3 regions of the Streptomyces sp. NPDC052721 genome follow, and region 2 is predicted to be linked to each of the others. Evidence: riboswitches for the same ligand, from Rfam matches in the RefSeq annotation. Region 2 holds a riboswitch; each other region holds the start of a gene.
What was found. A riboswitch is a leader RNA that binds a small molecule or an ion and turns the genes downstream of it on or off. The one in region 2 is predicted to bind thiamine pyrophosphate.
Positions count from the first base shown of each region.

Region 1 (4,511 bases), on a different contig from region 2:
AGTTGTGGCTGTTCTGAGAGACGAGCGTTCGCGGCCGCGCCCTGGCCGGATCGCCCCCTTGTGCGCCCTTCGTGTGCGTGTCACACAGTTCAGAGGCGGGACCTGGGGGAGGGGAGCACTGCATGTCGGTGTTGGGTGGCTATCCGGTGGGGCCGTCGGCCTGGGCCGTCGAGCGGTTTGGGCGGCATGCCGGCGCGCTTGCCGCTGCGGTCCCGGTGCAACTGGCCAAGGCGCACGGGAAGGCTCATGCCGCGCACCTCGCTGCGGGGCTGAAGAAGCGGAGTCCATACGGCGTCGCCCTTGCGGGGGTGGTGCGCGAGAACCTGGCGCAGACGGCGCGCGAGCTGGGGGAAGCCGTGCGAGACGTGCGCGGGTACGAGTACGCGGTGATCAACAATCACGCACTCTTCCCGTTCCGGTACGCGGACAGGCCGAGGCCCCTGGACCGAGCCCGATTGCCCGCCAATGCGTCGCCCACTCGGCACCGGCTGTTCCGGGCGCACGGGCCGCAGCCCCCGGCAGGCCTGTTCGACGTCGATGAGGACTTGGCGACCGAGGAGTACCTGGGGCTTCACGAAGCGTTCGAGGAACTGGGAGCTTCCACCAGGTTGGTCTGTGTGTTCTTCACGGCCGACGCGGAAAACGGCATCCATGCCATCCACTGGGGGGACGCCCACCTCGAACCCGACCGCACCTTCACATGGCCCTACAGGGAACAGCTCCCGGTCGCTCCCGTGCAGTTGGAGTGACGGGCGGTGGCACCGCTGCCTGCACACGGCCGGTCGGACGCTGACTGAGTCCTGGGCCGTCCCTGGGCCGTCCGAGGCCGACCAACGCTGACAGCCGGCACCCGCGGGTGACCACCCCCACCCCGCTCTGGCCTGGGGCCCCGGAGATGATCTGCGACACTGGAACCACCATGCCCAAGCCCGGAGAACTCACTTTCGTCGCGCCGCGCGGAGCCAAGAAGCCGCCGCGGCATCTCGCCGACCTCACGCCCGCCGAGCGCAAGGACGCGGTGGCCGGGATCGGTGAGAAGCCGTTCCGTGCCAAGCAGCTCTCGCAGCACTACTTCGCGCGGTACGCGCACGATCCGGAGCAGTGGACCGACATTCCCGCCGGTTCCCGCGCCAAGCTCCAGGAAGCGCTGTTCCCGGAGCTGATGACCGTCGTCCGGCATCTGTCCACCGACCAGGGGACCACGCGCAAGACGCTGTGGCGGCTGTTCGACGGGACGCTGGTCGAGTCCGTGCTCATGCGGTACCCGGACCGGGTCACCATGTGCATCAGCTCGCAGGCCGGGTGCGGTATGAACTGCCCGTTCTGCGCGACCGGGCAGGCGGGGCTGGACCGGAACCTGTCCACCGCGGAGATCGTCCACCAGATCGTGGACGGGATGCGGGCGCTGCGGGACGGGGAGGTGCCCGGTGGGCCCGCGCGGCTGTCCAACATCGTCTTCATGGGGATGGGCGAGCCCCTCGCCAACTACAAGCGGGTCGTCGGCGCCATCCGGGCGCTCACCGACCCGGCCCCGGACGGGCTCGGTCTCTCGCAGCGCGGGATCACCGTCTCCACCGTCGGGCTCGTGCCGGCCATCCACCGGTTCGCCGACGAGGGCTTCAAGTGCCGGCTCGCGATCTCCCTGCACGCCCCCGACGACGAGCTGCGCGACACCCTGGTCCCCGTGAACACGCGGTGGAAGGTGCGCGAGGTGCTGGACGCCGGCTTCGAGTACACCGAGAAGTCCGGGCGCCGGCTGTCCATCGAGTACGCGCTCATCCGCGACATCAACGACCAGGCGTGGCGGGGGGACAGGCTCGGGCGGCTGCTGAAGGGCAGGCCCGTGCACGTCAACCTCATCCCCCTGAACCCGACGCCGGGGTCGAAGTGGACCGCGTCGCGGCCGGAGGACGAGAAGGCGTTCGTGGAGGCCATCGCCGCGCACGGCGTGCCCGTCACCGTCCGGGACACCCGTGGACAGGAGATCGACGGGGCCTGCGGTCAGCTCGCGGCCACCGAGCGGTAATCTGACCCCGTCCACATATCTTCATATTCCGACAGGGGAGCGCCACAGCGCTGAGAGTGCGGCAACCGGGCCGCAGACCCTCTGAACCTCGCCCAGGTCATTCTGGGTAGGAAGTTCGGTCATCACTCAAGCTGTTGCGCCCTGCCCGGGCCTCCCCAGCGGAGCCCGGGCAGGGCCGCGTCTCTTCCTGGCCAACTCCAGGAGGACATCCAGTGCACAACAAGACCCTCGTGGCCGTCGCGGTCGGGCTCGGCCTGATCACACTGTCGGCGTGCGGCTCGACGGACACGAAGAGCGGCACGGACTCCAAGACGGTCACCCTGGTCAGCCACAACTCGTGGGCCGTCTCGAAGAAGGTCCTCAAGGACTTCGAGAAGCAGTCCGGGTACAAGGTCAGGGTCCTCGAGGACGGCGACGCCGGGCAGGCCGTCAACAAGGCGATCCTGACCAAGGACAACCCGCAGGGCGACGTCTTCTTCGGCGTCGACAACACCCTGCTCTCCCGCGCCCTCGACAACGGCCTCTTCCAGCCGTACACCGCCAAGGGCCTGGACAAGGTCGGCGCCGCCTACCAGCTCGACAAGGACAAGCACCGGGTCACGCCGATCGACTACGGCGACATCTGCGTCAACTACGACAAGGCGTACTTCAGCGAGCACAGGCTGACCCCGCCGCAGTCCTTCGCCGACCTGGCCAAGCCGCAGTACAAGAACCTCCTGGTCACGGAGAACGCCGCCACGTCCTCGCCCGGTCTCGGCTTCCTGCTCGGCAGCGCCGCGCAGTTCGGCGACGGGGGATGGCAGGACTACTGGAAGAAGCTCAAGGCCAACGGCGTGAAGGTCGTCGACGGCTGGGACCAGGCCTACTACGAGGAGTTCTCGGGCTCGTCGCAGGGGAAGAAGGCGGGCGGCGACCGGCCGCTCGTGGTGTCGTACGCCTCCTCGCCGCCCGCCGAGGTGATCTACGCCAAGAAGCGGCCCGCCACCGCCCCGACCGGCGTCGCGACCGGCACCTGCTTCCGGCAGACCGAGTTCGCCGGGCTGCTGAGCAACGCGAAGAACCCCAAGGGCGCCAAGGCCTTCATCGACTTCCTGGTCTCCAAGGAGTTCCAGGAGGACATGCCGCTGAACATGTTCGTCTACCCGGTGCTGCAGGGCGCCGAGGTCCCCGCCGAGTTCACCGAGTACGGGCCGGCCGCCAAGGACCCCGAGACCATGGCCCCCGGCAAGATCGCCGCCAACCGTGATCAGTGGGTCAAGTCGTGGACCTCGCTCGTACTGAAGTAGCGACCCGCAAGCGCCGTAGGGGGAACGCGGCGCGGCTCGGCCTCATGGCCCTGCCCGTCGCGTTCTTCGCGCTGTTCTTCGCCTGGCCCGTCACCGCGATCGTCGCGCGCGGGCTGAAGACGGACGGCGCCTGGCACCTCGGGCGGATCGCGGACGTCGTCACCCAGCCGGACATCCGGCACGTGCTGTGGTTCACCACCTGGCAGGCGCTCGCCTCCACCGCGCTCACCCTGCTGCTCGCCCTGCCCGCAGGCTACGTCTTCGCCCGCCTCGACTTCCCGGGCAAGCAGCTGCTGCGCGCAGTCGTCACCGTCCCGTTCGTGCTGCCGACCGTCGTCGCGGGCAGCGCCTTCCTGGCGCTGGCCGGCCGGGGCGGGCTGCTGGACGAGCTGTGGGGGGTACGGCTGGACACCACGGTGTGGGCGATCCTGCTGGCCCACGTCTTCTTCAACTTCGCGGTCGTCGTCCGGACGGTCGGCGGGCTGTGGGCGCAGCTCGACCCCCGGCAGGAGCAGGCCGCGCGGATGCTGGGCGCCTCCCCGCTGACGGCCTGGCGGAAGGTCACCCTCCCCGCGCTCGCGCCCGCCGTGGCCGCAGCCGCCCTGATGGTGTTCCTGTTCACCTTCACCTCCTTCGGTGTGGTGCAGATCCTCGGCGGCCCCGCCTTCTCCACCCTCGAAGTGGAGATCTACCGGCAGACCTCAGAGGTCTTCGACCTGTCCACGGCCGCCGTCCTCACCCTGGTCCAGTTCGCGGCCGTCGGCGCGGTCCTCGCCGTGCACGCCTGGACGGTACGGCGCCGGGAGAGCGCCCTCAGGCTCGTGGACCCGGACACGACCGTCCGGCGCCCGCGCGGCGCCGGCCAGTGGGCGCTGCTCGCCGGTGTCCTCGTCACCATCGCCCTGCTGCTGGTCCTGCCGCTCGCCGTCCTCGTCCGCCGTTCCCTGGACGCGCCCGGCCTCGGCTACTACCGGGCGCTGACCCACGCGGACGGCGGTACGTTCCTGGTGGCGCCCGTGCACGCGGTGTGGACCTCGCTGGAGTACGCGGTCGCGGCCACCGCCATCGCCGTGGTGATCGGCGGTCTCGCCGCCGGCGCGCTGGCCCGGCGGGACGCGGGACGGCTGGTACGGGGCTTCGACGCCCTGCTCATGCTGCCGCTCGGCGTCTCCGCCGTGACCGTCGGCTTCGGCTTCCTG
Region 1 covers NZ_JBFATL010000066.1:21,354-25,864, reverse strand. The annotation lists gene AB0L21_RS37455 (hypothetical protein) at 123-749, shown strand; gene rlmN (23S rRNA (adenine(2503)-C(2))-methyltransferase RlmN) at 920-2,026, shown strand; TPP riboswitch at 2,050-2,157, shown strand; gene AB0L21_RS37445 (thiamine ABC transporter substrate-binding protein) at 2,239-3,312, shown strand; gene AB0L21_RS37440 (iron ABC transporter permease) at 3,357-4,511, shown strand, end outside.
Region 1: linked by a shared signal. The riboswitch ahead of AB0L21_RS37445 (thiamine ABC transporter substrate-binding protein) and the one ahead of thiC (phosphomethylpyrimidine synthase ThiC) in region 2 are both predicted to bind thiamine pyrophosphate.

Region 2 (4,511 bases):
CCTGCGCGCCGGGATGCCCCTTGGCGAGGTCCGCCGCGTGTGCGGCGATCTTGTAGGTGATGACGCCGGTCTTGACGTCGTCCCGGTTGGGCAGGCCCAGGTGCTCCTTGGGCGTGACGTAGCAGAGCATCGCCGTGCCCCACCAGGCGATCATCGCGGCGCCGATGCCGGAGGTGATGTGGTCGTACGCCGGCGCGACGTCCGTGGTCAGCGGGCCGAGCGTATAGAACGGGGCTTCATCGCAGATCTCCTGCTGAAGGTCGATGTTCTCCTTGATCTTGTGCATCGGGACGTGTCCCGGACCCTCGATCATGGTCTGTACGTGGAAACGCTTGGCGATCCGGTTGAGTTCCCCGAGCGTCCTCAACTCCGCGAACTGCGCCTCGTCGTTGGCGTCCGCGATCGAACCCGGCCGCAGGCCGTCGCCCAGCGAGTACGTGACGTCATAGGCGGCGAGGATCTCGCACAGCTCCTCGAAGTTCTCGTACAGGAACGATTCCTTGTGGTGCGCCAGGCACCACGCGGCCATGATCGAACCGCCGCGCGAGACGATGCCGGTCTTGCGGTTGGCGGTGAGCGGGACATACGGCAGCCGGACGCCTGCGTGGACCGTCATGTAGTCCACGCCCTGCTCGGCCTGCTCGATGACGGTGTCCTTGTAGATCTCCCAGGTCAGTTCCTCGGCCTTGCCGTCGACCTTCTCCAGGGCCTGGTAGAGCGGCACGGTGCCGATGGGGACGGGGGAGTTGCGCAGCACCCACTCGCGCGTGGTGTGGATGTTGCGGCCGGTGGACAGGTCCATGACCGTGTCGGCGCCCCAGCGGGTCGCCCAGGTCATCTTCTCGACCTCCTCCTCGATGGAGGACGTCACCGCGGAGTTGCCGATGTTGGCGTTCACCTTCACCAGGAACCGCTTGCCGATGATCATCGGCTCGATCTCCGGGTGGTTGACGTTGGCCGGCAGCACGGCCCGGCCCGCCGCGATCTCCTCGCGGACCACCTCGGGCGAGACGTTCTCCCGGAGGGCCACGAACTCCATCTCCGGCGTGATCTCGCCACGGCGGGCGTACGCGAGCTGGGTCACCGCCTGGCCGCTGCGACCCCGCCGCGGCTGACGCGGGCGTCCGGGGAAGACCGCGTCCAGGTTCCGCAGCCCGCCGCGCGGCGAGGTGTGCTTGATCCCGTCGTCCTCGGGACGGACCGGACGGCCCGCGTACTCCTCGGTGTCGCCGCGGGCGATGATCCAGTTCTCCCGCAGCGGCGGCAGGCCACGGCGGACGTCCGTGTCGACGAGTGGATCGGTGTACGGGCCTGACGTGTCGTACAGCGTGACCGACTGCCCGTTCGTGAGGTGCACCTGACGGACCGGCACACGCAGGTCGGGGCGCGAGCCCTCGACGTACGCCTTGTGCCAGCCGATGGACTTCCCGGCCTCCTGGGACTTCTCGTCCTGGACGGAGGCAGGCGTGCGTGCGTCCTTGTTGGCCATGAGACCTACTCCCTACGCCGGCATTACCCGGTAACAGGTTCGGCGGTCGACGCAGCGGTTTCCGTCTGCCGACATTTCCTGTGGAACACCTCTTGTTCCACGTGAAACATCGCGTGTACGGAGGTCAGCGCCCTCTCAGCCCGGTGCTCCGAGCTCCCGCGTGTGCAAAGGTGCCTCCACGCTAGCGTCATGTGTGGCGCGGTGAACAGTGGGCCCCCGCCGTTCTTGCGATGATCGGGCGGTGACCAGGATGGAGCAGTACCCCTACCAGCCGCCCGAGCCGCCCCGCCGAGACGGCCCGGAACAGGGCGACGGACACGGCCACGGTCCACGCGGCCACGGTCACTCACAAGGCAGTGGCCACTCGCACGGCCACAGCCACGGCCCCGCCGCGCCCGTCTCCCAGCACCTGCGCAAGGTCATCGCGGCGATCCTGGTCCCCTTCACCGCGGCGGTCCTGGTCGGCCTCGTGGTGCTCTGGCCCGGGCAAGCCCCCTCCCACAAGCGCACCGGCGTCGGCTTCGACCGGCAGACCCAGCAGGCCACGGTCACCCGGGTCGTCGAGGTCAGCTGCAAGTCGGTGAACGCGTCCGGCAGCACACCGACCGGCGACATCTCCACCGCCGAGGGCACGTCCGCGGAGGCGGAGGCCAACGGAACCTGCAAGAAGGCCACCATCCGGGTCGACACGGGCAAGGACGAGGGCCGTACCTTCACGGAGATCGTGCAGCCGGATCAGTCGCGGCAACTGCACCAGGGCGAGAAGGTCGTGGTCGCCTACGAGCCCTCGGCCCCCAAGGACCTGCAGTACTCGGTCACCGATGTGAACCGGAAGTTCCCCATGGCCCTGCTCGCGGGGATCTTCGCGGTGGCCGTCGTGGTGGTGGGCCGGCTGCGCGGTGTCATGGCGCTGGTCGCACTGGCCGTGAGTTTCCTCGTGCTGACGCTGTTCATCCTGCCGGCGATCCTGGAGGGGGCGAACCCGCTGCTGGTGGCCGTGGTGGGGTCGAGTGCCATCATGCTGATCGCCCTGTACATGTGCCATGGTCTGTCGGCGCGTACGTCGGTGGCCGTGCTCGGCACGCTGATCTCGCTCTCGCTGATCGGCGTGCTCGGCTCACTGTTCATCGGCTGGGCCGCGCTGACCGGCAACACGGACGACAACACCGGCCTGATCCACGGCCTGTATCCGTCGATCGACATGAGTGGCCTGCTGCTGGCCGGCGTCATCATCGGTTCGCTCGGCGTCCTGGACGACGTGACGGTGACACAGACCTCGGCCGTCTGGGAGCTGCACGAGGCCAACCCGTCGATGGGCTGGCGCGGGCTGTACCGGGCGGGCATCCGCATCGGCCGGGACCATATCGCGTCCGTGGTCAACACCCTCGTGCTCGCCTACGCCGGTGCCGCACTCCCGTTGCTGCTGCTGTTCTCCATCGCTCAGAGCAGCGTAGGCACCGTGGCCAACAGCGAGCTGGTGGCCGAGGAGATCGTGCGCACGCTGGTGGGCTCGATCGGTCTGGTCGCCTCGGTCCCGGTCACCACCGCGCTGGCCGCGCTCGTCGTGTCGGCCGACCGGCCCGGACCCGATGCCCCGGCGCCCGCCGGGGCACAGCTCGCACCGGCACGCGGCGGCCGGGGCCGACGCCGGAAGCGGTGACGCACGAGGGCTGACCGCCGGAAGCGGTCAGCCCCGCGGTGAGGTGGGCATCGCGGAGAGGAGGGCCCGCCGGAACGGGCCCCCGCCGCAGAAGCGTTCCTGCACCGTCCGGCGCGGCCACGGCGGATCACCCCGCCACCCTTGCCGTAACGCTTCAGCCGGCGCTCTGTTCCTCGGCCAGGATGCGGTCCAGGGCCTCGTCGAGATGAGCGTCGAAATCGGCGAGCGCACCCTCCTGGCCGAGCGGCACGAGCTTGTCCGTACGGTCGAGGAAGGCCACGAGCGGTGGCGCCGACGAGCGGAACAGGGCCTGGTCGCCACCGACCTGAAGCCGGATCAGCACCTCACCCAGCACCTCGGAATCGACGGGGGCGATGTGCACATCCCCCTCCCCGCACGGACGGCCGACCCCGTCGACCAGCAGCTCCCGCCCGAAAGCCCAGGTCACCGGGGCATCGCCGGGAAGATGAAAGGTGAGGCGTACGGCATACGGATCACAGGTCTCGTAGCGCAACTCCACCGGGATGCGGAAGGAGAGCTCCTCCGACACGAGAAAGCTCATCATGACTTCTGCCTGTACGGACTCGCGCATTGCCTATCCCGTCATATGACATCGACTGGCCGGGATTGATCCCTCTGACCGTGGTCAAATCTTGCTGAAAGTACACGAGAGATCACAAGCAGTAAGTTTTCAGATACTGATAGACAGCGCGAGGGACCCCAGATGCCGCCCGATCTCCGCCTGCAGCCGCTGCGCCACGGGCATCAGCCGGTCGGCCTGGTGGACGGGCAGGGAGACGGCCATGGTGGCCGCGGTGGTGCCGACCGTGATCGGGACCGCCGCGCAGACGGTGCCGACCGCGTACTCCTGGCGCTCCACCACCGGTTCCATGCGCCGCATCCGGGCCAGCCGCAGCAGCAGCGCGTCGTTGTCCCGCACGGTGTACGGCGTGATGGGCCGCACGGGATACCGGGCGAGGTGGTCGCGCCGTGCGTCCTCGTCCAGCTGGGAGAGCAGGCACTGTCCGATCGCGTGCGCATGGCCGGTCTCACGGAAGTCCGCCCACTCTTCCGCCGCGGGCGCCTGACGGGAGGCGGAGACGCACATGACCTCGATCTCACCGTCCCGGTACATCGCGTAGTACACCGGCACACCGATGGAATCGCGCCAGTGGGCGAGCGTGTCCACCACCGTGCTGCGACGTTTCTGCTGCGCTCCGCCGCGGCCCAGTCGCTCCGCCGCGTCACCGAGGAAGAACAGCCCCTTCTCGCGGCGCAGATAGCCCTCGTGGACCAAGGTGCGCAGCAGGTGGTACGTCGTGGGCAGCGCGATGCCGGTCTCACGGGCGAGTTGTTTGGCGG
Region 2 covers NZ_JBFATL010000006.1:169,032-173,542, reverse strand. The annotation lists gene thiC (phosphomethylpyrimidine synthase ThiC) at 1-1,489, opposite strand, end outside; TPP riboswitch at 1,482-1,659, opposite strand; gene AB0L21_RS08890 (YibE/F family protein) at 1,731-3,149, shown strand; gene AB0L21_RS08885 (SsgA family sporulation/cell division regulator) at 3,304-3,741, opposite strand; gene AB0L21_RS08880 (IclR family transcriptional regulator C-terminal domain-containing protein) at 3,841-4,511, opposite strand, start outside.

Region 3 (4,511 bases), on a different contig from region 2:
TGCCCAGCGCCTCCCGGGCCAGCCGGGCGGTCAGCACGGCCTCGCCGGCGGTGAAACAGCCGGCCGTGTTCGGCAGCACCCGGATGCCGAGCTTCTCCAGCACCGACAGCACCGAGCCGTGCACGGAGGGGTCCACCCGGCGCATCGCGACCGTGGTGAGTTCCGTACCGGAGGCGACCAGCGCCCGCTCCAGCACGTCCAGGCTCGGCGCCCCGCCCGTGCCCATGATCAGCCGGGAGGAGAAGGTCAGGTCACCGAGGACCAGGGGATCGTCGGCCATGGCTCAGCCTCCCTGCACGGCGGTGAGGACTTCGACCCGGTCGCCGTCGGCGAGGGCGGTCGTCGCCCACTGCGCGCGCGGGACGACGGTCTCGTTGACGGCGGCGGCCACCCCGCGCGGGGCGGCGGTGAGGGTCCGCACGAGGGTGTCGAGGGCGGTGCCCGGGGCGATCTCCCGGCGCTCCCCGTTGACGGAAATCATGACCGGGCCGTTCATGCGGGCTGCTCCAGCTCTTCCATCGTCTCCATGGGCGCGGTGTCTTCCCCGGGCGCGGTGCCGAAGCGCCGCGGCGTGAACGGACGGGCCTCCTCGGGAAGCTCACCGGTGACCAGGGCGTGCGCCAGCACGTCCCCGGTGACCGGCGTGAGCAGCACGCCGTTGCGGTAGTGCCCGGTGGCCAGCAGCAGCCCGGCCAGCCCGGACGGGCCGAGCAGCGGCGCGTTGTCCGGGGAGCCGGGGCGCAGCCCGGCCCGGGTCTCGGTGAGCGGCAGCTCGGTGATGCCGGGCACCAGCTCGTGCGCGTCGCGCAGCAGTTCGTACACGCCCCCGGCGGTGACCGTCGTGTCCCAGCCCAGCTCCTCGCTGGTGGCGCCGACGACCAGTTCGCCGTTCTCCCGGGGCACCAGATAGACCTGGCTGCCCCGCACCACGGCCCGCACGGTCCGGCTGAGGAACGGCGCGTACCGGCGCGGCACGGTCAGCCGCAGCACCTGCCCCTTCACCGGCCGCACCGCGGGCAGCAGCTCGTCCGGCACCCCCGCGAGACGCCCGCTCAGGCTGCCGGCCGCGAGCACCACCTGGTCCGCGCGCAGAGCGGCGCCGTCCGCCGTGGTGACCCCGGTGGCCCGGTCCCGTACCACGTCCAGCCGCTGCGCCCACGCCCGGTGGAACACCACACCGGCCCGCTCGCACGCGGCCACCAGGGCCGCCGCCAGCCGGCGCGGGTCGATCTGGTGGTCGCCGTCGACCCGCAGCCCGCCCCGCACCCCCGGCGCCAGCATCGGCTCCAGGCGCCGGCACTCCCGCCCCGACAGCCACTCCGAGGCGAGGCCCGAACGCTGCTGGAGCGCGTGCAGTTCGCGCAGGTGGGCACGGTCGTCGGCGTCCAGGGCGACGGCGAGGGTGCCGCAGCGGCGGTAGCCGAGGTCACGGCCGGTCAGTTCGGTCAGCTCGGCCGCGAAGGCGGGGTAGCGGCGGGCCGATTCCAGGTTCAGGGCGAGCAGGGTCTCCTCGCCGTAGTGCAGTTCGGTGACCGCGGCCAGCATCCCGGCCGCGACCCGCGCGGCCCCGCCGCCGGGTTCGGGGTCCACGACGGCCGTGGCGAGCCCGCGCTGCGCCGCGCGCCAGGCCGTGACCAGGCCGATGACTCCGCCCCCGATGACGAGGACGTCGGACGTACGTGACGACATGGGCGTCCAGCCCCTCCCTTCGCCGGCATGACCCGGATCAGGTTCGTACGGTCGGAGGCCGCCAGCCTCCCTCTCAGCCCGGTGCGTCCGGGCTCCCGCGAGTGCTTGTACGGTGGCAACCCTAGCCCGCCGCCCTCCTCACCCGTAAGGGAGCCCCGTTCCATGGCCCGGTCGCTCGACGGACTGATCCTCGCCCCCGTGGCGGACCAAGCCCCAGGTCAGGTGGGTACCCGCACGCGGTTCGCGTACCACGAGAAGGACGGCGAGATCTGGGCCGAGTACGCGGGCGGTGACGTCGTGCGCGGCCATCTGGTCGGCACCCGCGAGGGCGACCGGCTGGACTTCCGGTACGTGCAGCTCAAGACCGACGGGACGACCTCCTCGGGGCACTGCGTGTCCACGGTCGTCGAGCTGCCGGACGGGCGGGTGCGCCTGGACGAGACCTGGGAGTGGGAGTCCCAGGCCGGCTCCGGTACGAGCGTGGTGGAGCAGGTCACCGAGCACGCCCCCTGACTGACGGATCGTCAATTGTCTATGGTGATCGGGTGAGCGAGCAGACAGCGCAAGAGGGCACGGCACCGGGGCGGCGCGTGGTCGTCGTCGGCGCGGGCATGGCCGGGGTGCAGACCGCGGTCGCCCTGCGGGAGCAGGGTTTCCGGGGCGAAGTGACCATCATCGGCGCCGAGCCGCACCAGCCGTACGACCGGCCGCCGCTGTCGAAGGCGGTGCTGCTCGGCAAGGCCGAGGACTCCGCCTTCGAGGTGGACTTCGAGTCCCTCGGGGTCGGGCTGCGGCTCGGCTGCGAGGTGTACGGCGTGCGCCCCGCCGAGCACGAGCTGGACACCGAGACGGGCCCGGTGCCGTACGACGTCCTGGTCCTCGCCACCGGCGCCGAACCGGTCCGGCTGCCCGGCGCCGAGGGCGTGCCCGGCGTGCATCTGCTGCGCACCCTGGACGACGCCGAACGGCTGCGCCCCGTGCTCGCCCGGCAGCACGACATCGTGGTCGTGGGCGCCGGCTGGATCGGCGCCGAGTTCGCCACCGCCGCCCGCGAGGCCGGCTGCGCGGTGACCGTCGTGGAGGCCGCCGGCCAGCCGCTCGCCGGCGCCCTGCCCGCCGAGGTCGCCGCGCCCATGGCCGCCTGGTACGCCGAGGCCGGCGCGGAGCTGCGCACCCACGCGCGCGTGGAGCGCGTCGAGCCCGGCGAGGTGGTGCTGGCCGACGGCACCCGGCTGCCCGCGGGCGCCGTCGTCGTCGGCATCGGTGCCCGCCCCGCCACCGGCTGGCTGGCCGGCTCCGGCATCGAGCTGGGCGTACACGGCGAGGTCCGCACCGACGACCGTCTGCGCACCTCCGTGCCGGACGTGTACGCGGTCGGCGACTGCGCCTCCTTCCCGTCGGCCCGGTACGGCGAACGGCTCCTCGTCCACCACTGGGACAACGCCCTGCAGGGTCCGCGCACGGTCGCCGCGAACATCCTCGGCGAGACCCCGGCGGTCTACGACCCGGTGCCGTACTTCTGGTCCGAGCAGTTCGGCCGCTTCGTCCAGTACGCCGGCCACCACGCCGCGGCCGACCGCCTGGTCTGGCGCGGCGACCCGGCAGGCCCCTCCTGGACGGTCTGCTGGCTCCGCGAGAACCGCCTGGTGGCCCTCCTGGCCGTCGGCCGCCCCCGCGACCTGGCCCAGGGCCGCCGCCTGATCGAGGCGGGCCGGCGGATGGATCCCGGGGCGCTGACCGACCCGGCGCGGCCACTGAAGAACGCCACGGCCGAGTAGCACACCCTCCCCGCCTGGACCTGCCTGACTTCCGACTGTCAGTGGGGGATGGCAGGCTAGGAAGCGTGACCGAGATTGACGCAAAGATCGATGCTCTCGTCCCCGCCTGGCTCACCCTGCCCGACATCGCCGACATGCTCGGTGTCGAGGTGACGCGTGTCCGGCAGCTGGTCAAGGAGGGCCAGCTCATCGCCGTACGCCGTGGTGAGAACAGGGCGCTGCACGTCCCCGCCGCCTTCATCGACGGGGACAAGGTCGTCAAGGGCCTGTCCGGGACCCTGACGCTCCTGCGGGACGACGGCTTCACGGTCGAAGAGATGATCGAGTGGCTCTTCACCCCCGACCCGACCCTCCCCGGCACCCCCGCGCAGGCCCTGAGCGAGAATCGCGGCACGGAGGTGAAGCGCCGCGCCCAGGCGCTCGCCGTCTGAGCCGATCCGCAGCAGGCAGGTGGCGTGCGGGCCGGACGCCCGTACGCCACCGCGCACCACCGACCACGGGGGGACCCACGCATGTCCGACACCGCCCGCGCCGCGCTCGCCGACGCCCGCCTGTACCTCTGCACGGACGCCCGCGAGCGCCAGGGCGACCTGCCCGAGTTCCTGGACGCGGTCCTGGCCGGCGGTGTCGACATCGTGCAGCTGCGCGACAAGGGCATGGAGGCCGCCGAGGAGCTGGAGCACCTGGAGGTCTTCGCCGACGCGTGCGCCCGGCACGGCAAGCTGCTCGCGGTCAACGACCGGGCCGACGTCGCCCACGCCGCCCGCGCCGACGTGCTCCACCTCGGCCAGGGCGACCTCCCGGTTCCCGCGGCCCGAGCGATTCTCGGCGACCGGGTGCTGATCGGCCGCTCCACGCACGCCGAGGCCGAGGCCGCCGCTGCCGCCGTCCAGGAGGGCGTGGACTACTTCTGCACCGGCCCCTGCTGGCCCACCCCCACCAAGCCCGGCCGCCACGCCCCCGGCCTCGACCTGGTCCGCTACGCGTCGGGCCTCGGCACCGACCGCCCCTGGTTCGCCATCGGCGGCATCGACCTGGGCAACC
Region 3 covers NZ_JBFATL010000001.1:45,287-49,797, forward strand. The annotation lists gene AB0L21_RS00220 (thiazole synthase) at 1-280, opposite strand, end outside; gene thiS (sulfur carrier protein ThiS) at 284-496, opposite strand; gene thiO (glycine oxidase ThiO) at 493-1,689, opposite strand; TPP riboswitch at 1,687-1,798, opposite strand; gene AB0L21_RS00235 (hypothetical protein) at 1,852-2,202, shown strand; gene AB0L21_RS00240 (FAD-dependent oxidoreductase) at 2,235-3,467, shown strand; gene AB0L21_RS00245 (Rv2175c family DNA-binding protein) at 3,533-3,898, shown strand; gene thiE (thiamine phosphate synthase) at 3,980-4,511, shown strand, end outside.
Region 3: linked by a shared signal. The riboswitch ahead of thiO (glycine oxidase ThiO) and the one ahead of thiC (phosphomethylpyrimidine synthase ThiC) in region 2 are both predicted to bind thiamine pyrophosphate.